Regions from separate parts of the Providencia sp. UF-224 genome, predicted to be linked through region 2. Evidence: predicted binding sites of a transcription regulator. Region 2 holds the regulator's gene; each other region holds the start of a gene.
What was found. Region 2 encodes CRP, which controls carbon source genes, mostly activating them, when cyclic AMP is high. Its sites were predicted from a motif close to ATGTGANNNNNNTCACAT; they were not measured.
Positions count from the first base shown of each region.

Region 1 (7,669 bases), on a different contig from region 2:
TTCAGCAGTCAATGCCGTACCGACATCCATAGCGGGCTCGGCTATAAAAAACACTGTTTAAAAAAGGTTTATGATGAAACTAAGCAATTTACTGTGTATGACGACAATCTTAATATTAGGAAATATGTCTATGAGTTATGCCGATGATAATGACTTTCTTATTCGTACTTCTGTCGATATGAAATACGCATTTTGTGATGTTAAAACCAATGGGGTAAGTGGAACTAATAACCGCTCAGGTCTTGTGAGTGGCGGATTAGGCTTTGGTACGACAAGTACAAACTCGATGATAATGATGCGTAATGGTGAGAATACTATTAGCATTGAGATGGCATCACCAAATTGGTTTTCAACTAAAGAGGTACCAAAAGATAAACTCAATCAATTTAATCCGAATGCAAAATGTGAGATTACGGTCAATAAAATAACGGATAATGGCGATATTACTCCATTAACAACTCTACTAGTTAAAATTAATGAAAAAGGTGAGCCAGAAGCGTATCAAGGTGATGCTCTGGACAGACAAGTAGAGAAAAAATTGATTAAAGCCCCCAATACAGAAAAAGTGTATCAGAATAAAATACGCCAGAATATTCGACCCAATAAATACCCACGCGATATGACTGTATTCCAATTTGATAAAAAGATAAGTATGGCGGGGTTACCTGAATGGGAATGGGTGAACTCTGACAGGTATCAAGATACCGTGGAGCAACGGAAACTATTGCAAATAGCGTATTCAGAATTATGGGCGGCTTTTAATCAAAAAAAATTTATCAAAAATAGAACAAATATTGACTCCCTCACTTAAAGTTTGGGCGGAAACAACTGGAGGTACAATCCATGAACAATTTGAATCGCATGAATTAGCAGAAGCATTTAATCAAAAGGATTTCGCAATGATCCCGCTTAATTGGGATAATTTTGAACCTTTAATTATGAATAATGGAAAAATGGTGAGGTTAGTTTATAAAGAAGATTTTGATTATTCCCCGTTATCATACAGTTATATCGATAATGAAAATGATAAGGTAACTGGATTCTACGCACCTATATTTTCCTTAGTAAATGGAAAATTCATTCCAGTCATATAGTCGGGTACTATTATATGCCAACAATTATTCTTATTGGTGATTCCGATACAGGCCATGGAAAACATGGCCCAACCCAAGTGATTACAGGTTCACCAACGGTAAAAGTCGATGGTAAGGCGGTTACTCGGCAAGGAGACGCATTAGCGCCTCACGGTGGACATTCAAGAGCCATCGTTGGTGGCTCAAGTAGTGTATTTATTGATGGTAAGCTCGCAGCTCGAACGGGGGATAGTGTTAGCTGTGGTGGAGTGTTAATTGGTAATTCAACGGTAAAGGTTGGTTAATTGATAGAAACGAATATAACCTTCAGAGATTTAATTTTTTATCTGACATAGTCACCAGTATTTTTAATGTTTTTATCTCGGCAGAGGTTTACTTTTTTATAATACTGAAACGTGACATTTCTAAATTGGTACTACTGCGGAAGCTTGCTTAAGCACTCTTATGCTAAGTTAAAACTAATATTTAACTTATGTACTATGCTTGATTTTCCATTTATTTGAAAACGAAATCGCCATGCTTTTTTGCCATTAGGTTTCACTTCAAGGTACAAACCGTTGAAGTCATTGATACGATAAAGTTTTTCTTTAGGTTTTGCAGTTCTGCATTTTGTATCAGTAAGCATAATAAGTTCAACTAGTTATGTAAGTTGATATTATTATACTCACTTAAAAAGGGAAGATAAATAAGTTGTACTCAGTTACGTACTCATTTAATCGCGAGCTTTTATGAAGCTTAATGAGACATAAAACAGCATAAAACCCAGTTAATATTATGAATTTTATGCTGTTTTATTATGAAATGATGCTTTATGAAACAGTATAGGACTTAAGTGTAGGCTTACACATTAAACAAGAAGTTCAGGACATCACCGTCTTTAACGATGTAGTCTTTTCCTTCTGCGCGCATTTTACCTGCCTCTTTTGCACCTTGTTCACCGCGGTACTGAATGAAATCCGCAAATGCGATGGTTTGAGCACGGATAAAACCTTTTTCGAAGTCAGTATGGATTTTACCAGCCGCTTGTGGCGCGGTTGCACCGACAGGGATTGTCCATGCACGAACTTCTTTAACACCTGCGGTGAAGTAAGTTTGCAGGTTTAGTAACTCATAACCAGCACGAATAACGCGGTTTAAGCCTGGCTCTTCGATGCCTAAATCTGCCATAAATTCGTCGCGTTCTTCATCATCTAACTCAGCGATGTCGGACTCGATAGCCGCGCATACAGGGACAACCACAGAGCCTTCGGCTTGCGCAATTTCATACACTTTGTCTAAGAATGGGTTATTTTCAAAGCCATCTTCATTGACGTTCGCGATATACATGGTTGGTTTTAACGTTAAAAAGCTTAAATAGCGGATTGCGGCTTTATCTTCAGTGGTTAAATCCAAAGTACGCAGCATGCCTGCTTGCTCTAAATGTGGCAGGCATTTTTCTAACGCTTCTAATTCCGCTTTCGCATCTTTATCGCCACCTTTAGCGCGTTTTTGTACGCGGTGGATAGCACGTTCACAGGTATCAAGGTCAGCTAAGGCTAATTCAGTATTGATAACATCAATATCTTCAGCGGGGTTAACTTGGCCAGCAACGTGGATAATGTTGTCATCTTCAAAACAACGTACAACGTGGCCGATAGCTTCAGTTTCACGGATGTTAGTTAAAAACTGGTTACCGAGACCTTCACCTTTTGATGCGCCTTTAACCAAGCCTGCAATATCCACGAATTCCATGGTGGTTGGTAAAATACGCTGTGGCTTCACGATTTCAGCTAATTGATCAAGACGTGGGTCTGGCATTGGCACAACACCCGTGTTTGGTTCAATTGTACAGAAAGGGAAGTTGGCTGCTTCGATGCCGGCTTTGGTCAATGCATTAAATAATGTGGATTTACCCACGTTTGGCAGACCAACGATACCGCATTTAAAACCCATATGTTTCTCACCTTAAATAGCGAGGGGCAGGCGAGTGCTGCACCCAATGTTTAGAAATTGGCGCTGATTATACACAAAAAGTCGATTTTGATGAAATGAACTCTTATGCAGTCGCTTTAAAGCTATGTAAACGGTTAATCGCTTTGTCCATTCCATCAGATAACAGAATGTCTGTGCACCTTACCGCTTCATCAATCGCATCATCAATCAGTTTTTGCTCAGACATCGGTGGCTTACCTAAAACGAAACCGACAACCTTGTTTTTATCGCCCGGATGACCAATACCAATGCGCAAACGGTAAAAATTTGGGTTATTGGCAAATTTGCTCTGAATGTCTTTTAACCCGTTATGGCCGCCATTACTACCACCAAGCTTCATTTTTGCCACACCCGGTGGGATATCAAGCTCATCGTGGGCGACTAAAATTTCATCGAGGTTAATACGATAAAAATTTGCGATGGCTGCGACGGCTTTCCCACTGAGGTTCATAAAGGTGGTCGGTACTAATAAGCGAATATCATTACCACCAAGATTAATGCGTGCGGTATAGCCGAAAAATTTCGGTTCTTCTTTTAAGGGTTGATTGTGGCGTTCAGCTAACAAATCAACATACCATGCCCCTGCATTATGGCGGGTTTGTGCGTATTCAGCCCCCGGATTTGCAAGGCCAACAATTAATTTAATTTTGCTCACGGCGACTATTTCACTGTCAGTTTATGGAATTAATCGCCTAGTTTACCTTGTGATGGGGAGGATGTACAAAAATCCGATAAAAACATCACGTTCATTATAGTTACGTTATGAACTATTCGTTTTTTCTGTATTTTTGATAAAAAGCACTTTATGGGTAGATATTATGGACAACTTTGTACCTTGTGATGCCTATCGCAAAAAATTTTACTTAATGCACTATAATCCTTACATAAATATAAAGAATCACCGAATTAATTTACAGATGCTTGCTTATCAGTCCACTGATACTGGAGGTAGATATGAAACGGAAAAGTGCTCATTTAATTGGTAATGTTCTCATGGGATTAGGGATGGTCATGATGATTGGGAGCATTGGGGTTAACCTATTCGCCCATGTGATCAATTTTGGCTTGTCTGAACTGGTTACTAACGGCTCACTCTTCGGAATTTTCGTGGGTGCGATGGTGTGGCTAGCAGGGGCGAGAGTTGGGGGACGTGAGAAAGTTGCAGACCGTTACTGGGTATTAAAGAATTACGGTCGTAAAGATAATCACCGTTATCCATAATTATTTAGCTTATTAATAAGGCAGCGATAATTTTAGGTGATAGTTAGCTGGGTGATAGTCGATGTTTTTAACGTCAAGGTCGCCTAGCTGTATAGGTTTTGTGTCTGTTTTTTTAAGCATTCACAACAAAGAAGTTGGTTATTTTTATGGCGTAGAGGTTGAGTGAATAAAAAAAGCCATAGAAATAGGTATCTATTGTCTATACGCGCTAAAAACATAAAGCCCCTACAGATGACTGCAGGGGCTTAATTTTTGGCTGTGATTTCATTCCATCACTGTAAGAGCATGAATAACCCGACGGTAATTAGTGCTCGAACATTGCTGAGATTGACTCTTCGTTGCTAATGCGACGAATAGCTTCAGCCAGCATGCCTGATAATGTTAAGGTGCGAACGTTAGGCAGCGCCTTGATTTCAGGTGACAGTGGAATAGTGTCACAAACAATGACTTCATCAATCACTGAATTTTTGATGTTGTCTACAGCATTGCCTGAGAAAATCGGGTGAGTTGCGTATGCGAACACACGTTTTGCACCACGTTCTTTCAGCGCTTCAGCCGCTTTACACAGAGTACCACCGGTATCAATCATATCGTCAACTAAGATGCAGTCACGACCTGAAACATCACCGATAATGTGCATAACTTGAGAAACGTTTGCGCGAGGGCGACGTTTATCAATGATTGCCATGTCGGTGTCATTCAGGAGTTTTGCGATAGCTCTAGCACGTACCACGCCGCCGATGTCTGGAGATACAACGATTGGGTTTTCCAAGTTTTTCTGGAGCATATCTTCCAGAAGAATTGGGCTACCGAATACATTATCAACAGGAACATCAAAGAAGCCCTGGATCTGCTCTGCGTGAAGGTCAACAGTGAGAACACGGTCAACGCCAACACTGGACAGAAAATCGGCAACAACTTTAGCGGTGATTGGTACACGGGCAGAACGTACGCGACGATCCTGTCTTGCATAACCGAAGTAAGGGATAACAGCGGTAATACGACCAGCAGATGCACGGCGCAGGGCATCGACCATAACAACCAGTTCCATTAAGTTGTCATTAGTTGGTGCACAAGTTGACTGGATGATAAAAATATCACCACCGCGAACATTTTCATTAATTTGAACACTGACTTCGCCGTCGCTAAAACGACCAACAGCCGCGTCTCCAAGATTAGTGTAAAGGCGGTTAGCAACACGTTGTGCTAGTTCCGGTGTAGCGTTACCAGCAAAAAGCTTCATATCGGGCACGAGAAAAACCTCAGGCTTGCGTCCAGAGAGATATTGTTGACCAATAGCAATGAGCGTTGTTTCATTACTTATTGGTGCAATACACGGGTTATCCCAGCGCGGAAATTGTGCAGTGGGGATACGTTAGCGCCTTGAGCGACGAACCCTTGCACCCACGATGGGGCTTTATTTAACACCTTAAGGGCATCCGCTTGTGTTTCAAATTCAGAAAAAACACACGCGCCTGTTCCTGTTAGGCGAGACGGAGCATATTCTAACAGCCAAGAAACAAGCTGTTCAACCTCACGAAAACGTTTTCTTGCGATCGGTTCGCAATCATTTGCGTACGGAGCCAGTAATAATGCGGCTAGGGAGCGTTTTGGAGAATTTCGATTTAATTGCGGATCTGTGAAGATAGTCGGAGTTGATATTTCAATTCCGGGGTGAGCAACCAGATACCATTTCTCTTTAGGGGAAGCTTTGGTTAATATTTCACCGATTCCTTCAGCGAATGCAGCATGGCCTCGAACAAACACAGGCACATCTGCACCGAGCGTTTTGCCAAGCTCAGCCAAAACCTCATCGGACACTTGTGTACCCCAGTGTTCATTGAGGGCAATCAATGTGGTTGCCGCATTCGATGAACCACCGCCAATACCACCGCCCATCGGGAGGATTTTATCAATCGCGATATCCGCACCAAGGGGCTGAGCCCAATTGAGCGTTTCACGGCAATAGCGTTGTAGTAATGTGGCAGCCCGCAAAATTAAGTTCTTTTCGGGAGGAACCCCAGCCATTTCAGTTACTAAATTCAGTTGATCATCATGGCGTGTGGTAATCGTGATTTCATCGCCATAATCTAAAAATTGAAACAGCGTTTGTAGCTCATGATAGCCATCTGGGCGTTGGCCCGTGATATACAAGAATAAATTTAATTTAGCGGGGGAAGGCCAAGTTAAGGTCATTTTTTCAGTGTCCAGCTGTCCATTTTCAATTTAATTAATCGGTCGCCTTGGCGTAGTTCAAGGTAATTTGGCAGCATTGGCGAGGTTTTGGTGTCGTAGGAAATATAATCTAACACCCATTTTTCCCCATTTTGTTCAAACGTCACGTTTTTCAGTAAGTGGTTTTCATCTAAGGTGAAATCCGTCGCCCTACCCGGAGAACCCACTAACCACGCAGTTAAGTCATCTAGCGGGATTTCCATGCCAGTCAGTTGATAGATTAACTCGCTAGGGACATCACTCATATGAGTTTGCCCATCTTTGGTGGTTAAACGCGCCAAATCAGGCTCAACGGTGAGTTCTAATTCACGGCTTCCCAGCGGGTTTGTCAGCAATAAACGATACTTTTCGGGTGTATATTGCTGCCAGAAGAATTTTGCGTAAGTCTTGGTTTCACCGCCATTATAAACGAAGGAGCCACGTGTTTGATAATCACGCAGTTGATTCAATTCTTGCTGGTGGGCTTTCCATTGCGCGTCAGACGCTGAACCTGTGCCTTTGGTGGTATTTTGTGATGTAGTGACACAAGCTGTTAATAAAAGGCAGGAAAGAGGCAAAAGCCGCCAAAAGCCTTTTACAGGGTGAGTGAACGACAAAACTTGGGTTAATTGCATAGTCAATCTCAACGTTTTAGGGCACAGATAACATCATAAATTAAAGCGAATTACGCTAGGTTATACATAAGGTAGCGTATTGATGGGTAAAATTGTGCGCTAATCTGCTGATTGAATCAATCAGAATAGGGTTATTTCCCGTAAAGTTGATTAAAGCAATAGGGCATCACCATTTGCTTTCTGTGCGAAATAATTGCATTCTTTATGCATGTTATTGTAGTCGTTAGCGTTGTGATTAATAATTTGCTAACAATAAAATTAAAGGAACGATAGGTTTCAATCATGAAAAATAATCGTTAATACCTTTTTTTTCGTTTATTTTTTGGGATTGGTCATCTTTCTGAATGATAGAACCTTGCAAGGCGTAGAAAGCGTCGCGAGGATCATCTACAATAGTCGTATATAAATAGCAGTAATGTTCTCTTTATTAATAATGAGCATAACGTTACTGACAAAATAATTAGCAATGTAAGCAATGTGAGTAAGTCGTAAAGCGCAATGACCTTATTAGCCTTAGGCATCAATCATAAAACG
Region 1 is NZ_JBSICC010000031.1:10,722-18,390, forward strand. Features, by position in the region: gene AC4IFO_RS19625 (hypothetical protein) at 131-811, shown strand; gene AC4IFO_RS19630 (hypothetical protein) at 795-1,094, shown strand; gene AC4IFO_RS19635 (PAAR domain-containing protein) at 1,109-1,378, shown strand; partial or broken gene AC4IFO_RS19640 (Arm DNA-binding domain-containing protein) at 1,573-1,719, opposite strand; gene ychF (redox-regulated ATPase YchF) at 1,935-3,026, opposite strand; gene pth (aminoacyl-tRNA hydrolase) at 3,130-3,720, opposite strand; gene ychH (stress-induced protein YchH) at 4,020-4,286, shown strand; gene prs (ribose-phosphate diphosphokinase) at 4,591-5,538, opposite strand; gene ispE (4-(cytidine 5'-diphospho)-2-C-methyl-D-erythritol kinase) at 5,607-6,482, opposite strand; gene lolB (lipoprotein insertase outer membrane protein LolB) at 6,479-7,135, opposite strand; gene hemA (glutamyl-tRNA reductase) at 7,634-7,669, shown strand, end outside.
Region 1: the regulator CRP is predicted to act here: its motif matches at 3,901-3,918, upstream of pth (aminoacyl-tRNA hydrolase).

Region 2 (7,669 bases):
AAGCAGGGATCTCCCTTGAGGCGATAAAATATTTTGCGGGCAAACTGCCCATTTTAGGGATTTGCCTTGGTCATCAAGCCATAGGCCAAGCTTTCGGCGCATCTGTCGTTAAAGCCCGTGAAGTGATGCACGGCAAAACATCCGCAATTCATCATAACCATCAAGGCGTGTTCAAAGGTTTGAACCGGCCACTGACGGTGACTCGCTATCACTCTCTGGTTATTGCCGCAGAGACACTTCCTGTTTCTTTTGATGTATCAGCTTGGTCACTAAATAACGGTGATGTTGATGAAATCATGGGGATACGGCACAAAACCTTGCCAATCGAAGGCGTTCAGTTTCACCCTGAAAGCATTCTGAGTGAACAAGGTCATGAGTTATTGAATAATTTCCTAAAGTATTAGTTTGGTAATATTGTTCATAATAAATTAATTATGCATATTTCACCCTTACCTATTGCTCTTTTGTGATTTTTTATTCATATTTGATGCTTATATTTTCACTTAAGCATCAAGTTAGAGCAGGTGAGGGGTATGACAGAACAACAATCAGTAAATCGGCAGACTTTTGACCAAGTCATGTTGCCTATATTTTCGCCAGCAGAATTTATTCCAGTCAAGGGCGAAGGAAGCCGTGTTTGGGATCAGCAAGGCAAAGAATACATTGATTTTGCAGGCGGAATTGCGGTTTTAGCCTTGGGTCATTGCCACCCAAGTTTGGTCGCGGCCGTTCGTGAACAGAGTGAGAAGCTTTGGCACGTCAGTAATATCTTTACCAATGAACAAGCGCTTAAACTCGCGCAAAAAATCACCCAAGCAACATTTGCCGATCGCGCGTTTTTTGTGAACTCAGGTTCCGAAGCCAATGAGGCGGCTTTTAAACTAGCACGTCGTTATGCCATCACAAAATACAGCCCTTATAAAACCAAAATTATTGCCTTCAAGCAGGGGTTTCACGGGCGCACATTATTTACCGTTTCGGTCGGTGGACAAGCTAAATATGCAGATGGCTTCGGGCCAAAGCCTGCGGACATTATCCATGTGCCTTTTAACGACCTTGATGCGGTTAAAGCAGTGATAGATGAGAATACCTGTGCGGTTGTTTTAGAGCCCGTACAAGGCGAAGGGGGTGTCACTGCGGCTACGTCAGAATTTCTGCAAGGTGTTCGTAAACTGTGTGATGAAAATAACGCCTTATTAATTTTCGATGAAGTGCAAAGTGGAATGGGGCGTACAGGCAAGCTATTTTCATATATGCACTATGGTGTGACACCCGATATTTTAACTACGGCAAAAGCATTGGGCGGTGGTTTTCCAATTAGTGCAATGATCACCACAGAAGAAATCGCGAAAACCATGGAAGTTGGTTCTCATGGTACAACGTATGGCGGTAACCCATTAGCTTGCGCGGTAGGTAATGCGGCATTTGATATTATTAATACTGAAGAAGTGTTAAAAGGTGTCGAAAAACGTCGCGAGCTATTCGTTGCTCATTTAAATAAGCTGAACGATAAATATGGCATTTTCTCCGAGATCAGAGGAATGGGGTTATTAATCGGCGCGGAGTTAGATGGCAAACTATTAAACCGTTCGAAAGATGTTTTGCAAGCCAGTGCTGTAGAAGGCTTAATGATGTTAAATGCAGGCACTAATGTACTGCGTTTTACGCCTTCACTGATTATTTCTGAAGAAGAAATCAACAGCGGTATGGCGAAATTAGAGGCGGCGATCGGGAAGTTGCTGAAATAATTGAAAGATAAGTTGCAGAATGATTTCTGCAACTTATTAAAAAATTGTTTTTTATAACGACTATTGAGCTGGTAATGGCATTTTTTTCATCTTAGCTTGGTCCTCTAACCGTGCTTGTAATTGCTCTTCTGAGCTATTACTGGGTATTCCAGCAGCTAGGCATTGATCTTTATGTTCATGTGAATATTTATTTACTTTTTTATTCTTGGCTAAAGGGTATTTATTTTTTAGTTTCTCTTTTTTTTGAGTTGTTTTTTTCTCATTAACCTTAGTGTCTGGTGTAAGGTTATTAGCCTCATTATCGGAACTGTAACCAGAAGATAATGAAGTGAGACTAATAGAGGTCATCATTTTCTCTTTATTAGCAAGTATTTCCCTTAGTGCTTTAATTTCATGATCTTTTATATCATTTTTAAGCTTTAATTCATGGAACATGCTTGTTGAATTAATTTTGTTTTTAACTAACTCATCTATTAGATTATATAATGAATTATTTTCAAATATTAAATTATCAATATTTTCATTGTTTTTTGTGTTTTCTACTTCCGATTTTTTTTCAAATACATCATCAAAATCAAAGTTGTGAGATTCATCATGGTATATAGGCGTATTGTCTTCATCGTAAGTAACTAAAAATTCGCTCATTATTGGTTTTTTTATAGCTAAAATGTTTTTTTCTAGAGCACTTTTATCCAATGTAATATTGTGAATTTTATTTTTTATGTCTTTTAGTTCACCAGTTAGTAAATTTTTTACTGTCGTTTGCATGTTAATTAAACTTTCCAATTTTTCATTCTTTTCTTCCATGTTAATCTCTTTTGATACTTCTTCTTCTAATGAAGAAAGGTATTTACTTTCTTTTTTTAAGTGTGAAATTCCTCTTATTTTTGACTCATATCTTATGGATGATTTCAGATCATCAATTTCGTTTTTTAGCTCTTCTTGTTTATTTGTTAATTTTTCATTTCTGTCTAATAAATCTTGGTAATGTTTAAGGTAGCCTATTGTTTCATTTTGCTTTTCGATGATTTCATCTGTAGCGGGATTTTCACTAAAAAAACTATTCTTATCTAACAAGTTATTAATGGATTTTTCTATTTTATTTGTTAAATCTTTGATGAATTGTGGGATCTTAAAAGATTTTTCTATTAGCTTATTTTCGAGGGTGGATATTGTTTTTTTGTTTGAGTTTAATGTATGGAATAAATTTAATTCTTTTTCCTGTGATTCATTTTCTGTTAGGTTTATGTGAAACTTTGATTCCACCTCTTTTTTGTTAAAACGAAAAGATGAGAATGGGTTATTTACTTTTATATTTTTAATTTTTTGTATAATAGTGGGTGTTTCTCTTGTAGCTCCAGTTGATGAAATTTCTTTGTATAGTGAGCTAGTTGTGGTATTGTTCTGGGGATTAGTTTTCATAGTCATATCCTATATTAATACTAAAAAGTAATTTATTAATTAAATATTCATGCTTAATATTGAAATTATTAACCTATTCAATATGTTGGTTTTATCTTATGACATTGTTATGTTGATAAGATGTAATTAATCATTGCCTTAATGATGGTTTTAAATGAAAAAAGAAAACACTTTATTGAATGATTTATTTTTTTAATTCGTTCAATAAATTATCATTAATGTGAATTTGATTTTGTATTTCAACGATGTTATTCATAAGTGCATTCATTTCCATGGTTAGTCTTTTTTCTTTTTTAATGCTATTGCTTATTTTTATTAAGTCAGAGTTTTTAATTGAAGTGACATTCCTATTTAAGTGAGGTTTTCGTTCTTTATGGTCTAATGGCGTAGATTTGTTAGATAGTTTGTAATGTTGCTTGATATATTGTGTTCTTAATGCGGATGTTTTTGTTTGTAATATATTCCCCTTAAAATCAAAAGTGCTTTTAGGTAGAGGGGTTGATTTAGAATGCTCTTGAATATTGTCAGCAACTCTATAGTGTACATATGTAATTTTTTTTTGAGAAAAAGGCGTTGTTTTTTGTTTAACTTGCTCTAATGGGGAATTAACATTAATAATTTCTTTTGTGTTTCTTTGAATTATTAAGGGGATTTTAGTACCGTTTTTATTTTCTAGTTGCTTAGGTGGATGATAGTTTTTTATGATTTCATCCTTTATTTCTGGAGTGTTGATATTAACCCCTGGAATTTTAACGTACCGATATAAAAAATTGGCATATCCATGCATTTCTTCATCAGCGCGATTGAAATTTTCAAAAATTGTCTGATTTTCTTTTATTAGCGAATTGGCATCTTGCTCATTATAAAAAGTAGATGCATAAAACTTATATAATCGACCTTTCAGTTGATTAACTTTATACTTAAATTCGTCAGAGTGTAATAATTTAGTATCCTTTATACTTTCTGAATCACTTTCATAAGCTGAGTCAATGCTTTCTAGGCTACAAGCATGTGATGGTTTAGATTGCCGCTGAGTGGATAATGGTTCTTTTCTCGATGAAGCAGTAACAGTAAAGATTTTCTTTATAAAATCATCGGAATTACTAATGTTTTTAAAAATATCGGAATGACCTGACAAATTGCTAAGTGTAATTTTCATAAATATAACCCTACTTAATATTATAATTATTATTTTATAGAGAGCTAAATAGAGAAAATATAAAGAAACGACACTCATTAAAAAATGATATATAAAATAATCGTATTTTGGGAAAATAGCGTTATATCGATGATACAACGCTATTTGAAAGTGTGCGCCCCACCAAGGGAGTGAGGCGAAAGGTTAATTATCGTGTACCGTAAACAACAATGGTTTTACCATGCGCAGAGATTAAGTTTTGATCTTCCAGCATTTTCAAAATACGGCCGACAGTTTCACGGGAACAACCAACGATTTGGCCAATTTCCTGACGGGTGATTTTGATTTGCATCCCGTCTGGATGCGTCATGGCATCAGGTTGTTTGGCTAGATTCAGTAATGTTTGTGCAATACGGCCAGTTACGTCTAAGAAGGCGAGGTTGCCCACTTTTTCTGACGTGGTTTGCAGGCGGCTTGCCATTTGCGCAGAGAGGCGCATTAAGATATCAGGGTTAACCTGAATCAATTGACGGAATTTTTTGTAAGAAATTTCAGCAACTTCGCAGGCGATTTTTGCTCTAACCCACGCAGTACGTTCTTGCCCTTCTTCAAATAATCCAAGCTCACCAATGAAATCCCCCTGATTCAGGTAGGAGAGGATCATTTCTTTGCCTTCTTCATCTTTGATTAAAACAGCCACTGAACCTTTAACGATGTAGTAAAGGGTTTCTGCTTTCTCACCCTGATGGATCAGTGTGCTCTTGGATGGATACTTATGAATATGGCAGTGTGACAAAAACCATTCAAGAGTAGGGTCTGTTTGTGGCTTGCCGAGAACCATTAGCGTTATCCTCTGTATGTTATTGCAGCCATCCGGAAAGCGTACCAGAAAGGCTGGCTTTAAAGTCACTAGCTTAGCATATTAATTTGTCTTATATACCCTAAATAACAGGAAGAGCAACATTGCATCAATCGCTTTTCATGGTTAGGGTAAACAAACTGATATCAACACTATAATATAATCAAATACAACGTTGAGTTTTGATCTTAATCCTATCAACTAAGTATTGTTTGTAGCATATCCAATACAGAAAGTCTTCCCTGTATCGCTTCAGCAGAATAAAGCTGATATAACATTCATTATATCTATGGAACAATGTAGCCTTTAAATCGATTTCATTTCAAGGGGAATAAAATGGAAGCAAGAGTTAAATGGGTAGAAGGACTCTCTTTTTTAGGTGAGTCAGCGTCAGGCCACCAAGTGATGATGGACGGTAACGCAGGCGATAAAGCACCAAGCCCAATGGAGATGGTATTAATGGCTGCGGGTGGCTGTAGCGCAATTGACGTGGTATCCATCTTACAAAAAGGCCGTAATGATATTACCGACTGTGAAGTGAAATTAACCTCTCAGCGCCGTGAAGAGGCGCCACGTTATTTCGTTAAAATCCATCTGCATTTTATTGTAACAGGGAATGAATTAACGGATAAAGCCGTTGAACGTGCCGTTCAACTTTCGGCTGAAAAATATTGTTCGGTCGCGTTGATGTTGGAAAAAACTGTCGAAGTGACCCATAGCTTTGAAATAAAAAATTAAAAATAAATTTAATTATTATTAATATATTTGAATTTAAAGATGCTTATCTTAATTATTGGTAAGCATCTTGTTTAATAATTAAAAAATAATTTAGCTATGTTTCTGGCTAATGAGTTTTTCGACTATTGGCGTCATAATTAATTCCATCGCGAGACCTAATTTCCCGCCAGGCACGACAATAGTATTCATCGCAGAGATAAAAGAGCCTGATATCATTGATAGCAGGTAGGGAAAATCGATCTGCTCAAGCCCGCGAAAACGAATAACAATAAAACTTTCATCCTGTGAAGGAATAGCTTTCGCTGAAAACGGGTTTGAGGTATCGACAGTAGGTACGCGTTGGAAGTTAATATGGGTACGGGAAAATTGTGGCGTGATGTAGTTAATGTAATCCCCCATCGAACGTACCACTGAATCCATTACCGCTTCTCGGGAGTGCCCGCGCTCAGTGGTGTCACGGATAAGCTTTTGTATCCACTCTAAGTTCACGATAGGCACAACACCGACAAGTAAATCAACATGTTGCGCAACATTGTGCTCAGGTGTCACTATCCCACCGTGTAAGCCTTCATAAAACAGCACATCCGTTTTTTCTGGCAACGATTCCCAAGGGGTGAATGTACCCGGTTGTAAACCATAAGGCACGGCTTCGTCGTAGGTGTGTAGGTATTTTCGTGATTTTCCACAGCCCGTTTTGGCGTAATCCACCAGTGTTTGCTCAAGTAGCGCAAAGTCATTGGCTTCTGGGCCAAAATAACTAATATGGCGGCCTTGTTCTCTGGCTTTACGGATTGCCATATCCATTTCAGGACGCGTATAGCGATGAAAGCTGTCACCTTCTAGCGTAGCAGATTGGATATTTAATTGATGGAATATTTTACGGAATGCTTGGCTAGTTGAGGTCGTGCCAGCACCGCTTGAACCAGTGATGGCAATAATCGGGTGTTTTTTGGACATAGCGGACTCCCTGTGTTGCGCTTATGGCCACTATTTCAGAAACAGCGAACGAAGCGGGTTAGCGGGCTTTAGGCATGAAATTAACGGATTCATGCAATTCTGACCAGACTAGCACAATTTCGCCAGAAACTAACTGCCGTTTCACATCGTTCACTTTATCTTGCAGGCTTTTTTCTTGGGCGCCGTAGTCGGTGCCCTCGCGTAACACATAGCTTTCAATCAGATTATCCAGTGTTTCAGGCGCAAGCTCTCGCCAAGGAATAATCATTCTTTTTCCTTATTTAAATAAGGAGTTAGCCATTGTGGAATCCGGGTTTCTAGCCACATTTGAGGCTTTCTTAATGTCCCACTCACAAAGCCCACGTGGCCACCGTGTTCAGTCATTTGATATTCCACGTTTTTAGGTAAATGGGATAAATCAGGAACGACTTCAGGTGCCATAAAAGGATCATCTTTGGCATGAATGATTAACGTTGGTTTCGTAATATAGGCAAGCTTAGGGAGGGCGCTACATTTCTGATAATAATCTGTTGCATCATCAAAGCCATGAATACGAGCGGTGATAACATCATCAAATTCACGAATACGTTTCAGTTGTTTTAGCTGTAACAAATTTAATGGCAAGGAACCGGGGTAGCGAACCAGTTTACGAGTCGCATTACGCTTTAAGCCATTGAGTAGATAGCGTTGATAAAATTGGGAAATCCCTTTTTCCATACGCAATGAACAGGCTTCCAACATTAATGGGGCGGAGACCACAACGCCTGCATCTACATCGGCATTTTGACCGCTTTCAGCGAGATAACA
Region 2 is NZ_JBSICC010000014.1:22,204-29,872, reverse strand. Features, by position in the region: gene AC4IFO_RS14185 (aminodeoxychorismate synthase component II) at 1-404, shown strand, start outside; gene AC4IFO_RS14180 (aspartate aminotransferase family protein) at 534-1,748, shown strand; gene AC4IFO_RS14175 (hypothetical protein) at 1,809-3,170, opposite strand; gene AC4IFO_RS14170 (hypothetical protein) at 3,355-4,329, opposite strand; gene crp (cAMP-activated global transcriptional regulator CRP) at 4,517-5,149, opposite strand; gene AC4IFO_RS14160 (OsmC family protein) at 5,504-5,905, shown strand; gene AC4IFO_RS14155 (phosphoribulokinase) at 5,996-6,862, opposite strand; gene AC4IFO_RS14150 (YheU family protein) at 6,921-7,130, opposite strand; gene AC4IFO_RS14145 (hydrolase) at 7,127-7,669, opposite strand, start outside.

Region 3 (7,669 bases), on a different contig from region 2:
AATGCATAATTTCTATCATTGAGCCGCGAGTAATACGGGAGATACTGGCGATATAAGCTAATGATAGTGCCACCATTGGCAAGATCATGTGTTTCAAATTACCGCCATCCCAGCCACCACCGGGGAGCCATTTCAAATGAATGGCAAAGATCAGCACCAAAAGTGGTGCCACAACAAAGCTTGGGATGACAACCCCCGTCATGGCAAACCCCATGACTGTAAAGTCCCATTTTGTATTTTGATTAAGGGCAGCGATGACCCCTGCCGTGACACCAAATAATACGGCGACCACAAAGGCAGTTGCCCCTAGTTTTGCGGAAACTGGGAACGCTTTCGCCACTAAGTCATTGACGCTATAGTCTTTATACTTAAATGAAGGCCCAAAATCACCTTGGGAGAGTTGAATAAGGTAGTTGAAGTACTGCTTATACATTGGGTCATTTAAATGGTATTTGGCTTCAATATTTGCCATGACCTCAGGTGGTAGCTTACGTTCACCGGTAAACGGGCTACCCGGCGCTAAGCGCATCATAAAAAATGAGATGGTAATGAGAATTAAAAGAGTCGGGATCGCCTCAAGCACCCGACGCAAAATGAATTTCAGCATTGCTCGTTCCTACTTCTATTGCCCATTAGGCTAATATCTGGCCCCTTTCGGAGCCAGAGCATTGTTATTAGTGTTTGATAATATACAAATCTTTAGTATGTAAGTTATCTAATGGGTCTTTACCGCTATAACCACCCACATACGGTTTCACCAAGCGGGTATTAACGTAGTAGTAAAGCGGAACAATTCCTGAGTCTTTATCGAGTAATTTTTCAGCTTGTTGATATAAAGCTGCACGTTCTTCGTCCGTTTTCACCTGTAATGTTTTCTTCATTACAGCGTCAAAGTCCGTGTTTTTATAGTGAACGGTATTATTACTGCTGTAAGAAAGCAGCATGTTCAGGAATGAAGAAGGTTCGTTATAATCTGCGCACCATCCTGCACGGGCAACATCATAGTTACCTTGATGTCGGCTATCCAAGAATGTTTTCCACTCTTGGTTTTCGAGTTTAACGTCTGCGCCAATGTTTTTCTTCCACATAGAAGACGCAGCAATCGCAATACGTTTATGTAAGTCTGACGTGTTATATAACAAGTTGAATTTTAATGGGTTTGCTTTATTATAACCCGCTTCTTCTAACAGTTGTTTGGCTTTTTCATTGCGCTGTTCCTGAGTCATATTGGCATACCAATCTGGTTTCTCAGTTTTCATACCGCTGGTGAATGGTGGAGTAAAGCCATAAGCGGGGATATCCCCCTGCGCTTTCACTTTATAGGTAATTGTGTCTCTGTCCATCGACAGTTTTAACGCTTCACGAACTCGCGGGTCGTTAAATGGCGGTTTTTCATTATTAATTTCATAGTAGTAAATACACAGATAAGGACTTACGCGTAGCTCATTGGGCATATTTTGTTGTAAGCTTTTAAATTGCTCAATCGGTAAGTTACTGTACGTCATATCAATTTCACCACTTCGATAGCGGTTTACATCAGTCACTTCAGAGGAAATTGGCAGGAAAGTCACTTGGTCAATAACGGTATTCGCATTGTCCCAATAAGTTGGGCTACGCTCTAGTACAATACGCTCGTTAACCGTCCAATCTTTCAGTTTATACGCACCATTACCAACAAAGTTTTGTGGTTGTGTCCATTTCGCACCATTTTTTTCAATCACTTTTTTGTTCACTGGCGACATGGATGAGTGCGCTAATAATTTAGGAATATAAGGCACAGCTTCGCTGAGAGAAATCACTAATGTTTTGTCATCAAGGGCTTTAACGCCAAGCTCTTCTGGTTTTTTCTTGCCAGCAATAATGTCATCAACATTTTTGATATGCGCATACTGCAAATAACTTGCATATGGCGATGCGGTATCGGGGTCCGCTAAGCGCTGCCAGCTGTAAACGAAATCTTCTGCCGTGACAGGGTCACCATTTGACCATTTTGCGCCATCTCGAATTTTAAAGGTCCATTCGGTAAAATCTTTGTTTTCCCAGCTGGTTGCTGAGCCAGGTAAAATTTCCCCGTCTGGGCCAACAATAGTAATACCTTCAAATAGATCCCTTGCTAAAGCAGATTCAGGTACCCCTTCAATTTTGTGTGGATCTAAAGATTGTGGTTCTGAGCCGTTATTTCTCACCATTACTTGTTTTTCAGCAAGTTCAACACCTGCTGGAACCGTCGCAGCAAAACTGGTTGCTATTGACCCCATCGCTAACCCAGCTGTCACGCTAAGTGCAATAATCGATTTATTGATTAATTTACTCATCTTATCGGTTACTCCCATACATATTTATTATGATTGTGTGTTGATGCAGGTTTATCTTTGAGATAAACACTTTTTATAATTATTTGGATATTATTTATTAGGTTCACTTATATATAACCGCTTAATATCCGTATAATCAAGGGGGTCTTTACCTTTAAATCCACCAACGGTGGGTTTTACCATACGAGCGCTGACGCGATAATAGACAGGAACTAACGCAGAGTCCTTGTCTAGCAAGGCTTCAGCTTGTTGATAAATCTGATGACGCGCTTGTTCATTTGGCGCAGTTAATGCTTGTGCAAGTAATGCATCAAACGCAGTGTTTGAATAGAAACCTGTGTTATTGCTATTACCCGTTAGCATCATATTTAAAAATGCCGTTGGTTCATTGTAATCGGCACACCAAGTTGCCCTTGCAACGTCGTATTGCCCCTCATGGCGACTTTGTAAGGACGTTTTCCATTCCTGATTTTGTAATGTAACTTTAGCGCCAATATTTTTTTGCCACATAGACGCCGCAACAATGGCTTGCTGTTTATTTTGATCTGATGTGTTGTATAACAACGAAAATTTCAGGGGATTCTCTTTGGTGTAACCTGCCTCAGCCAGCAGAGCCTTCGCCCGTTGATAACGCTGCTCAGCAGGTAAACTAGCCCACTGTGGCGGAACAAAATTTCCATTATTAATAAACGTTGGCGTAAAACCATAAGCCACTGTTTGGCCTTGATTGATGATTTTATTTGTAATGGTTTCTCTATCTAACCCTAACTTAATCGCTTCCCTCACTCGAGGGTCATTAAAGGGTGGGCGTTTATTATTGATTTCATAATAAAAAGTACATAAATAAGGCCTTACATATAGCTCATTAGGCCTTTCTTGTTTCATTTTTTGATAAAGCGCAGGCGGAATAGCGGAATTGCTGATATCGGTTTCACCACTGCGATAGCGGTTGATATCACTGACTTCTGATGAAATCGAGAGGAACGTTGCTTGGTCTATCTTGCTCTGCGCGTTATTCCAATATAATGGGTTACGTTTGACAACAATGCGCTCGTTAACCACCCATTTATCCAGTAAATAAGCCCCATTTCCCACAAAATTTTGTGGTTGAGTCCATTTATCACCATATTTTTCAACTGTTTGTTTGTGAACAGGTTTCATGGCGGTATGGGATAACATATCGACAAAATAAGGCACTGGGTGGCTGAGTGTGACTTGTAAATGATGGGAGTCTAAGGCTTTTACGCCAAGTTCATTGACAGGCTTTTTACCTGCAAGGATCTCATCTGCATTTAAAATATAAGCATTTTGTAGGTAACTTGAATAAGGTGAACCTGTTGTGGGATCCGCAAGCCGTTGCCAACTATACACAAAATCATCTGCGGTGACAGGCGTTCCATCACTCCATTTTGCATCATCTCTGAGTGTGAAAACCCAAGTTATGTAATTATCGTTTTCCCAGCTTTTTGCCACACCCGGTGTCACTTTTCCATCGACATCCGTATAAACCAAACCTTCTAACAGATTTAAAATGATATTACTTTCAGGAACCCCTTCCACTTTGTGGGGGTCAAGGGAGGCGACTTCTGAGCCGTTGTTAATGACAATTGACTGTACTGGCTTAGCTGAATTCGCGCTTACATAGGATGATGCAAAAAATAATGACAGAGCTCCCAAACCTATTGCCGTTCTTATCATTTTGTCCCTCATGATTAGCAACCTTCACTGTGATTAATTAAACCCTTTAGCTAGCCACACATAGCCAAATTTATCCTTTAGATACAAATAATCAAAACAACTAATTAACATTTGTTAGTTAAAAATTTTATATCAATCTTAAAATAATCTTGCACAGATAACATAAAACCCTTTAAATTCAATAAAATGCTTTACTCTTCGTTGTGTGGCGCAGTACATTCCCCCTTCACTCTTCCAAACATATCATTAACAAACACCAATTAGAATAGTGAATAAATTTACGCAGCTCACAATTCCTTACTTTTTATCCCTGATTTAGCAAAAAATGCGACATTAAATTACAGATAAGACTGTTTCTATTGCTGATTGTTTATGACAAAAAAAGTGAATTTACGACATATCCTGCTGTTGGATACTTTGAGGCTGTATTGGGAAGGTGGTAATTATCTCAATGCCGCTACTTGCAAAAATGCATAACAGCGGCATTGGAAAGAAATGGCTTAGAGTAAACCGGGGAAAAGTGCTTTGACACCAGTGACGATAAATTCGATGCCAAGGGACATCAGTAATAATCCCATGATCCTCGTGACAACGTTGATCCCTGTTTGCCCTAAATAGCGGACTAATAATGAGGCGGAGCGAAACAATAACCAGCAACAAAAAGCAAAGAAAATACTGGTGAGGGCTAAACCTAAAAAATTCTGCCAACCGTGCCATCTTGAAGACCAGACAATACAAGAACTTATTGCCCCCGGCCCTGCCATTAGCGGCAATGCTAAAGGCACAACACCTATGCTGTCACGAACAGCTGTTTCTGTTTTTTCCTGTTTATTCTGTTTATCTTCACCAATTTTTCCGCTTATCATTGACATTGCAATGGTAACAATCAATATCCCCCCAGCAATACGGAACGAATCAATTGAGATCCCAAATAACTGTAGGATTGAGTCACCAATCAATAATGAAGTACATAAAATAATAGCAACTGAAGTATTCGCAATGGTGTTGGTTTTATTTCTCCCAGCATTACTCTGGTAATTAGTCATACTGATAAACACAGGTAAAATACCCACAGGGTTTACCAGCGCAAATAGACCGATGAAAAACTTAATGTAGCCCGATAGGTCAAGTAATGCAGCACTCACTCATTCAATTCCTTAAATAACTCTGGTTAGAGATGTATTGATATCTTTTTTAATTTTATCACTGATGTAACAAATTTCCTTGAGCAAAGCACTATTTTCTGTAGATGTCTCTTTTTACCCCATTTTTTGTTAGCTTTATTATCAATCTCGATGCATTTAGCTTACTTATGTGAAAGTTAATTAATACACCAACAACACTATTTCAAACAGTACAAAAACAACCATGCTGAAAGGTGTCAGCTTGCTATTTTCGTGATTTAGATCACTTTATTTAATTTCTGTTTTGTTAATCTATCCTTAACTGATAGACCGAGTTATTGATAAGCTATTCATCAATAATTCACGTTTTAACAAGGTTTTTAAGCCAATAGGCGATGATGAGCTACGTTATTATTAATATTATCTATACTTTCTTTTTTAGGCAGTCTTTTTTAACCCTGTTTATAGATACATTGCTCATTGGCTTAAAAAGTTTAACATTTATCAGGAGTAATCTATATGTCCGTAACTAACGTTACCGAACTCAATGAACTCGTTGCTCGTGTCAAAAAAGCTCAACGCGAATTCGCTAGTTTTTCGCAAGAAAAAGTAGATGAAATCTTCCGCGCTGCTGCCCTTGCTGCTGCTGATGCACGTATCCCTCTTGCAAAACTCGCTGTAGAAGAGTCTGGTATGGGTATTATTGAAGATAAAGTGATCAAAAACCACTTTGCTTCCGAATATATCTATAATGCATATAAAGACGAAAAGACCTGCGGTGTTCTATCTGAAGACCCAACATTTGGTACAATTACGATTGCAGAACCTATTGGGATTATCTGCGGTATCGTACCAACAACAAACCCAACATCAACAGCTATTTTTAAATCGCTGATTAGCTTAAAAACACGTAATGCCATTATTTTCTCTCCGCACCCACGTGCGAAAGTGGCAACTAACCGTGCAGCGGAAATTGTTCTTAATGCCGCTATTGCAGCAGGCGCACCAAAAGATATTATTGGCTGGATTGATTCCCCATCCGTTGAATTATCCAATGCATTAATGCACCACCCTGATATTAACCTGATCTTAGCGACAGGTGGCCCAGGTATGGTAAAAGCAGCTTACAGCTCAGGTAAACCAGCCATTGGTGTGGGTGCGGGTAATACCCCAGTTGTTATCGATGAAACCGCCGATATTAAACGCGCAGTGGCTTCTATTTTAATGTCCAAAACCTTCGATAACGGCGTTATCTGTGCATCTGAGCAGTCTGTTGTTGTTGTCGATGAAATTTATAACCAAGTACGTGAACGTTTTGCAAACCATGGCGGTTATTTACTGCAAGGTAAAGAACTCAAAGCCGTTCAAGATATTATTTTAAAAAATGGTAACTTAAATGCCGCTATCGTGGGGCAACCTGCGCATAAAATTGCGGAAATGGCAGGCATTACGGTACCAATAAATACCAAGATTTTAATTGGTGAAGTAAAACTGATTGATGAGTCTGAACCTTTTGCCCATGAAAAACTATCGCCACTGTTAGCGATGTATCGCGGCAAAAACTTTGAAGATGCGGTAGCAAAAGCGGAGCAATTGGTTGAAATGGGCGGTATTGGCCACACCTCTTGCTTATATACAGACCAAGATAATGAACATGTACGTGTAAATTATTTCGGTCAAAAAATGAAAACAGCACGTATCCTGATCAACACCCCTGCTTCACAAGGTGGGATTGGTGACTTGTATAACTTTAAATTAGCCCCTTCTCTCACGCTCGGCTGCGGTTCTTGGGGTGGTAACTCCATCTCCGAAAACGTTGGTCCTAAACATTTGATTAATACCAAAACTGTAGCGAAGAGAGCTGAAAATATGTTGTGGCATAAACTTCCAAATTCAATCTACTTCCGCCGTGGCTGTTTACCGATTGCCCTTGAAGAGATTGCGACTGATGGTGCAAAACGTGCATTTATCGTCACCGATGGCTACTTATTTAATAATGGCTATGTGGATGAAGTGGTTAATGTTCTCAAAAAACACCATATTGAAACTGATGTTTTCTTTGAAGTTGAAGCCGACCCAACGTTAACAGTTGTTCGCAAAGGTGCGGCACAAATGCAAGCTTTCCAACCTGATGTCATTATCGCATTAGGTGGCGGTTCCCCAATGGATGCGGCGAAAATCATGTGGGTTATGTACGAGCACCCTGAAACGCATTTTGAAGAACTGGCATTACGCTTTATGGATATCCGTAAACGTATTCACCGTTTCCCTAAAATGGGCGTGAAAGCAAAATTAGTGGCTATCACAACCACATCAGGTACAGGTTCTGAAGTCACACCATTTGCAGTTGTGACCGATGATAAAACAGGGCAAAAATACCCATTAGCCGACTATGCATTAACGCCAAATATGGCAATTGTCGATGCTAACCTTGTCATGAACATGCCAAAATCATTAACTGCTTTTGGTGGTTTAGATGCGGTCACCCACGCATTAGAAGCTTATGTTTCCGTATTGGCCAATGAGTTTACC
Region 3 is NZ_JBSICC010000029.1:8,087-15,755, forward strand. Features, by position in the region: gene oppB (oligopeptide ABC transporter permease OppB) at 1-607, opposite strand, end outside; gene oppA (oligopeptide ABC transporter substrate-binding protein OppA) at 675-2,315, opposite strand; gene AC4IFO_RS19200 (ABC transporter substrate-binding protein) at 2,406-4,013, opposite strand; gene AC4IFO_RS19205 (YchE family NAAT transporter) at 4,514-5,158, opposite strand; gene adhE (bifunctional acetaldehyde-CoA/alcohol dehydrogenase) at 5,657-7,669, shown strand, end outside.
Region 3: the regulator CRP is predicted to act here: its motif matches at 5,409-5,426, upstream of adhE (bifunctional acetaldehyde-CoA/alcohol dehydrogenase).

Region 4 (7,669 bases), on a different contig from region 2:
CTAATCGCTCGTCTATTTGGTTAAAGAATTCAGCAAATCATTGGCAATTAAGGTTTCATCAGGGAACGCCAGCAGATAATTAACAAAGACATTAACACTCGTCATGCTCTCGTTGAAGTTACTAATTCCCCTATTTTTAAAACTGCCTTCACAGGCTAATGAAACCCCATAAAAAAATCCCCCTGCAAGCTGCCTCACAGGGGGATTACAATGTAAAACTTAGTCTGTATTAATTACAGAACATCAACACAGTTCAATTCTTTGAAAGCTTGTTCTAAACGAACAACCATTGAATCTTGTGCTTTACGCAGCCATACACGTGGGTCGTAGTATTTTTTGTTAGGTTTATCCGCACCTTCCGGGTTACCTAACTGACCTTGCAGATAGCCTTCGTTCTTTTTGTAGTACTGTAAAATACCATCCCAAGTTGCCCACTGAGTATCCGTGTCGATGTTCATTTTGATAACACCGTAGCCGACGGCTTCTTTGATTTCAGCAGCACTTGAGCCAGAACCACCGTGGAATACGAAGTCTAAGCTGTTGTGTGGCAGGTTATATTTTTCTGAAACGTAGTCTTGTGAGTTACGCAGAATTTTTGGCGTTAATTGAACGTTACCTGGTTTATAAACACCGTGAACGTTACCAAAAGAAGCAGCGATGGTGAAACGTGGGCTCACTGCATTCAGTTTTTCGTATGCGTATGCAACGTCTTCTGGTTGAGTGTACAGCTCAGAGCTGTCCATACCTGTGTTATCAACACCGTCTTCTTCACCACCAGTACAGCCTAATTCGATTTCCAGCGTCATATCGATTTTAGCCATACGCGCTAAATATTTAGCACAGATTTCGATGTTTTCTTCCAGTGATTCTTCTGACAGGTCAATCATGTGAGAAGAGAACAGTGGTTTGCCCGTTTTCGCGTAGTGTTTTTCACCTGCGTCTAACAGACCATCAATCCATGGCAGTAATTTTTTCGCACAGTGGTCAGTATGCAGAATAACTGGCACGCCATAGTGCTCAGCCATTTGATGCACATGATAAGCACCTGAAATAGCGCCTAAAATTGCAGCTTGTTGGCCTTCTGCTTTCAAACCTTTACCTGCGATAAATGCAGCTCCGCCGTTTGAAAACTGAACAATAACTGGCGCACGCACTTTTGCAGCCGTTTCGAGTACGGCGTTAATTGAATCCGTACCAACACAGTTCACCGCTGGCAATGCAAAGTTATTTTCTTTGGCAACTGCGAAAACTTTCTGTACATCATCACCCGTGATAACACCCGGTTTAACAAAATCAAAAATTTTAGACATGTGAAAAGGTCCTGTGGTAAACAGGCAGCCTACGCTGCCTGTTGTGTATGAACAATTAATTACGCTTTAGCACGTTCTTCTAGCATCACAACGGCAGGGAGCTTTTTGCCTTCAACGAACTCAAGGAAAGCACCGCCACCCGTAGAGATATATGAAATTTTGTCTGCAATACCGAATAAATCGATAGCGGCTAATGTGTCACCACCACCCGCGATAGAGAATGCATCACTTTCGGCGATAGCTTTTGCAACGATCTCTGTTCCTTTACGGAAGTTAGGGAATTCGAATACACCAACTGGGCCATTCCACAGAATGGTTTTGGCGTTTTTCAGGATTTCAGCCAGACGTTCCGCTGATTCATCACCTAAGTCCAGAATTTGCTCGTCGTCTTTAATTTCAGTACTTGATTTCAGAGTCGCTTCAGCGGTTTCAGAGAACTCAGTGGCAACACGGACATCTGTCGGTACTGGAATTTGGCAGTTAGCCAGTAATTTTTTCGCTTCAGGGATTAAGTCAGCTTCATATAATGAACGACCAACATTGTTGCCTTCTGCTGCGATAAAGGTATTTGCGATACCACCACCAACAATCAGTTGGTCAGCGATCTTAGACAGTGAATCTAACACAGTCAGTTTTGTGGAGACTTTAGAACCACCCACAATCGCAACCATTGGGCGCGCTGGGTTACCCAGTGCTTTGCCTAATGCTTCTAACTCATTGCTTAACAATGGACCTGCGCACGCAACTGGTGAGAATTTTGCCACGCCATGGGTCGATGCTTGAGCACGGTGAGCCGTACCAAACGCATCCATCACATACACGTCACATAATGCAGCGTATTGTTTTGACAGTGTTTCGTCGTCTTTTTTCTCGCCTTTATTAAAGCGAACGTTTTCCAGAACGACTAACTCGCCAGCAGCAATATCAACGCCATTTAAGTAGTCTTTGACTAAACGAACTGGGTAATCGATTTTATCTGTCAGGTAGTCAACAACAGGTTGCAGTGAAAACTCTTCGTTGTACTCGCCTTCAGTCGGACGACCGAGGTGAGAAGTGACCATAACTTTAGCGCCTTGCTTCAGAGCAGCTTCGATTGTTGGTAATGAAGCACGGATACGTGCATCAGAAGTAACTTTGCCATCTTTTACAGGAACGTTTAAGTCAGAACGAATAAAAACACGTTTACCCGCTAAGTCTAAATCGGTCATCTTAATTACAGACATGGTGAATCCTCTTGTTGATTCTCTATAAAGTTTCCATCAACTACTGGGCAGAGGCGAAAAGGTTATCATGCCCTGCTGTCTGTCAGTAGCTAATTAGTTTAAACCTGTTCGTCGAAACCGACAGCTGCCATCGCTAGCGTTGTATCTAGCATCCGGTTAGCAAACCCCCATTCGTTATCACACCAAACCAGGGTTTTTATTAAATGTTTTCCGCTAACTCGCGTTTGCGTACCATCTATAATAGCACTGTGTGGATCATGATTAAAATCCATCGAGACTAACGGCAATTCTGTGTAGTCCACTATACCACGAAAATGCCCCTGTGCGGCGCTTCGCAGTAGTTGGTTCACTTTTTCAACACAGACATCGTCATGTACGGTAACACTCAAATCAATCGCTGTCACATTGGTTGTCGGCACACGGACAGAGATAGCTTCAAAATGATCTTTGAATTTCGGAAAAATTCGCGTAATACCCGCCGCTAATTTGGTATCAACCGGAATAATAGATTGGCTGGCAGCACGCGTTCTTCGTAAATCTTTATGATAAGCATCGATAACGGGTTGGTCATTCATTGACGCGTGGATAGTCGTTACAGTCCCTGACTCAATCGTAAATGCTTCATCAAGTAATTTAATAATTGGGATAATACAGTTAGTGGTGCAAGAGGCGTTTGATACAATCTTGTCTTTGGCCGTTAAGTTTTCGTGATTAACGCCATAGACAACTGTGGCATCAAGGTCATCAGTGCCTGGGTGGGAGAATAGCACTTTTTTAGCGCCTGCCGCGATGTGCATTAAGCCATCATCTCGCGAGCCATAAGCACCACTGCAATCAAGGACAATATCAATACCGAGTTCTTTCCACGGTAACCCCGTGATATCGGTTTGGTGAAATAAACGAATGTTATCGTCGCCGACTTGTAAGAGTGAGCCATTCAGTCTCACATCCCACGCAAAGCGCCCATGACTGGAATCATACTTCAGCAAATGCGCGATGCCTTCCGGTTCAGCAAGTTCGTTAATTGCAACGACGACTATCTCTGCCCGACGGCTCGATTCATATAACGCTCTTAAAACGCTTCGACCTATTCGACCAAAGCCATTTATTGCCACCCTGATTGCCATTCCACACCTTGTATATGAGCAAAATCACACGGTTGCTAAGGATAACTGACTCACACTCACTCTACTGCTCATTTTAGCTGTTAAACATCAAAAGTGTGCTGTAGTCGACACTTTTTAAAAATTTTTTCATTGAATTTCATTTCACTGAAACGGTTCAGCTAATCTAGAATTAGATTAAGGGATAAAGTGATAGAACGCAATAGAAAATCATCGATGGATGCACAAAAAAACAACGCCTAACGATCTGCTAGGCGTTGTTCAGCAAAATAAGATTATGCGGGGCATTCAACACATGAATACCCCATCATTAAATCACTTATTTCAGAAGCGATTTCGCTGCTTCAACGGCTTTTTCTACCGTGATGCCGAACTCTTTGTACAGTTCTTCCGCTGGTGCAGATTCACCAAAGGTATGCATACCGATGATAGCACCGTTTAAGCCAGTGTATTTGAACCAGTAATCAGCAATACCTGCTTCGATAGCCACACGAGCGCTAACATTTGCAGGTAAAACAGCTTCGCGGTAAGCAGCGTCTTGTTTATCAAATGCATCCGTAGATGGCATAGAAACAACGCGAACTTTGCGGCCTTCGGCTGCCAGTTGGTCAGCAGCTTTAACCGCTAATTCAACTTCAGAACCTGTTGCGATGAAGATAAGCTCAGGTGTACCTGCGCAATCTTTCAGAACGTAAGCCCCTTTCTCGATATTCGCTAATTGCTCAGCGGTACGAGGTTGTTGCTCTAAATTCTGACGAGAGAAAATCAGTGCGCTTGGACCATCTTTACGCTCAACCGCATATTTCCATGCAACCGCAGACTCAACTTGGTCACACGGACGCCATGTGCTGACGTTTGGTGTCACACGCAGGCTTGCCAGTTGCTCAACCGGTTGGTGAGTTGGGCCATCTTCACCCAGACCGATAGAGTCATGAGTATAAACGAAGATGCTGCGAATTTTCATCAGCGCAGCCATACGCACAGCATTACGCGCGTATTCAACGAACATCAGGAAGGTTGCACCGTAAGGAATGAAACCGCCGTGTAATGCGATACCATTCATGATGGCTGACATACCAAATTCACGTACACCGTAATGGATGTAGTTACCCGCTGGGTCTACGTTCAGCGCTTTAGAGCCTGACCACATGGTTAAGTTACTTGGTGCTAAGTCAGCTGAACCGCCCATAAACTCAGGTAATACTTTACCGAAAGCTTCCAGTGCGTTTTGTGATGCTTTACGGCTAGCGATGTTGGCAGGGTTTTGTTGCAGGGTTTCAACGAATTTTTTCGCTTCTGCATCAAAGTTTGCTGGTAATTCACCGTTCATACGACGGGTAAACTCAGCCGCTAGCTCAGGGAATTCCGCGGTATAAGCAGCAAATTTCTCATCCCACGCTTTTTGTTTCGCTTCGCCCGCTTTACGTGCATTCCAAGCTTCATAAATATCTTGTGGAATTTCGAACGGACCAAATTTCCAGCCCAGTGCTTCACGTGTTGCTGCAATTTCAGCATCACCTAATGGTGCACCGTGAACAGATTCAGAACCCGCTTTGTTTGGTGAGCCAAAACCAATGATGGTTTTGCACATAATCAGCGTTGGTTTGTCTGCTTTTTTAGCTTCATTTACCGCAGCATTGATTTGCGATGCATCGTGACCATCGATGTCACGAATAACATGCCAGCCATAAGACTCAAAGCGTGCAGCGGTATCATCAGTAAACCAACCTTCAACTTCACCATCGATAGAGATGCCGTTGTCATCATAGAATGCGATCAGTTTATTTAATTTCAGTGTACCCGCTAAAGAACATGCTTCGTGCGAGATACCTTCCATCATACAACCATCACCCATGAAGACATAAGTGTGGTGGTCAACAACATCATGGCCAGGACGGTTGAATTGCGCCGCTAATGTGCGTTCTGCAATCGCAAAACCGACTGCGTTTGCAATACCTTGGCCTAATGGACCGGTTGTTGTTTCAACACCTGGAGTATAGCCATATTCTGGGTGGCCCGGTGTTTTAGAGTGTAATTGGCGGAAGTTTTTTAACTCTTCGATAGATAAGTCATAACCAGTGAGGTGCAGCAAGCTATAAATCAGCATTGAACCATGGCCGTTTGACAGTACAAAACGGTCACGATCTGCCCAGTGTGGGTTTGCTGGGTTATGATTCATATGGTCACGCCACAGTACTTCAGCAATATCAGCCATGCCCATTGGCGCGCCAGGATGCCCTGATTTTGCTTTTTGAACCGCATCCATACTTAGAAAGCGGATAGCATTAGCAAGGGTTTTACGAGTCGTCATCAGTATACTCCAGGTAGGATAAAAACGTACTTAAACCAATTTTTACAACGCAATACGGATAGTGCTACTTTGATTTCGCCGCAACGAAAAACGTCAATTTACCGATGTAGCGCGATTGAAAGTAACCCAATTCTATCCATACCGCAATATTTGCTATGTTCATGGCAGCAGATCGTGAATAAATTGAACTGCCGCAAAGCTGAATCCATTCCATTGCGCAAAATATCCCTTAAGGCTTACATTTTTGCGCAAGTGACTAACCTTATTAAACCTGAGTTCACTGTCTGGGATCAAGGTGATTTATGCATCTAGCACATTTAGCTGCCACATTAGTGATAATTGGCAAACTTTTAAGCAAAAAAGTGCCTCAATATGCCCGAATATTTTTGTTTTGATTTAAGTAGAAATACGCAAACCCTTCCCATCATGGAAGGCTAATGAATTAAAAAAAAACCAGTAACAATAAGCATTACTGGCTAATCATATAATATGAAATTTTAAACAGGCTAATCGCAGTTGCCTATAGAATGGTATTTATCAAAAATAACAATGTACTTACGGCTTTTTTTCTTTAAAGCCGTATTGCGAAATTCTTGTTGAGGTAAAAGGTGAAGAACTAATGGCTGCTCATCGTCGTCCACCTCGCAACTTTCGTGGACTAACACCCTAAAATAGGTATTTCCCGTATTTTTTAATACGCCCGCATTTCCATCCATGGCATATTGGAAATCAACTTTTTTCGGTCTAACCACAAAATAGGTTTCTAAACTCACCGTGGGGTAAAATAACGATTGTTGATTCGAAGCCGGATCAGTTTCAACATCCAGCGCCGTTTCACTAATCACAATTTTATAATAACGCTCTTTATCGTCTTCTTTACCGCGATAAAAAATCTTAAAATATTCTTGCTCCCTGGGTAATAAGATTTTTTTTAAGGGAGTAAAAATAATTTCCCCCTCTTCTATTGGCTTTCCTTGTTCTTTGCTCTCTGGCTTATCTATTTGATAAGCACTAAAGGTATATAAATTGACCTTTTTTGTATCATTGATATAGGACTTTGAGAAAAAGCTTTTATTTGGTTCAAGTGCTGAAATATCCGAGCTTAGATATAACGCATGCGCCTTCCCAAAGAATAACAGTATCACCCCAAATAATATGAACTCGTAAAATCGCTTATAGATGCACATCGGGCCCCGTCCAAATCGCCTTCACAACGACAGTTCCACTAGCAGACACCGTACCCAACCAATCAATGCCATCCAAAGTAAACAACGAATTAGACTCATTCATTGGAAAGCGTAAATCTAAATAAGTCCGATAAAATGACCCTAAGTCTTGGTTAGGAATATCCCACGGCGTTTCTGCCCATAAGGCATTATTCATCGATATTTCCGTACCATCACAACTTGAACGATAAGACTCTTCGGCGCCTGATGCATTTTTAAATGACAGGTAAGCTGAGAATGGCACGCGAAATTTATCATCGTCAGAACTGAACAAACAGAAGTTTTGCCCGCTGACATTAACGGTTGGGCCTTCGACCCTAGCCGTAATAGAGTCAGCCTGCCGAGGGCCACTGGTCGTCACAATATAATTAAACTCAATCGGCGGTTCTTCAGGGCCAATTTTACCTGTCTTTGACGGGTTTGGAATATAATCCGCTGGCACAATGCTGATGCTGTAATCCCGAGGCTTGATCAC
Region 4 is NZ_JBSICC010000002.1:223,382-231,050, reverse strand. Features, by position in the region: gene AC4IFO_RS03315 (nuclear transport factor 2 family protein) at 1-83, shown strand, start outside; gene fbaA (class II fructose-bisphosphate aldolase) at 234-1,310, opposite strand; gene pgk (phosphoglycerate kinase) at 1,370-2,533, opposite strand; gene epd (erythrose-4-phosphate dehydrogenase) at 2,632-3,660, opposite strand; gene tkt (transketolase) at 3,977-5,968, opposite strand; gene AC4IFO_RS03290 (fimbria/pilus periplasmic chaperone) at 6,475-7,155, opposite strand; gene AC4IFO_RS03285 (fimbrial protein) at 7,142-7,669, opposite strand, start outside.
Region 4: the regulator CRP is predicted to act here: its motif matches at 3,673-3,690, upstream of epd (erythrose-4-phosphate dehydrogenase).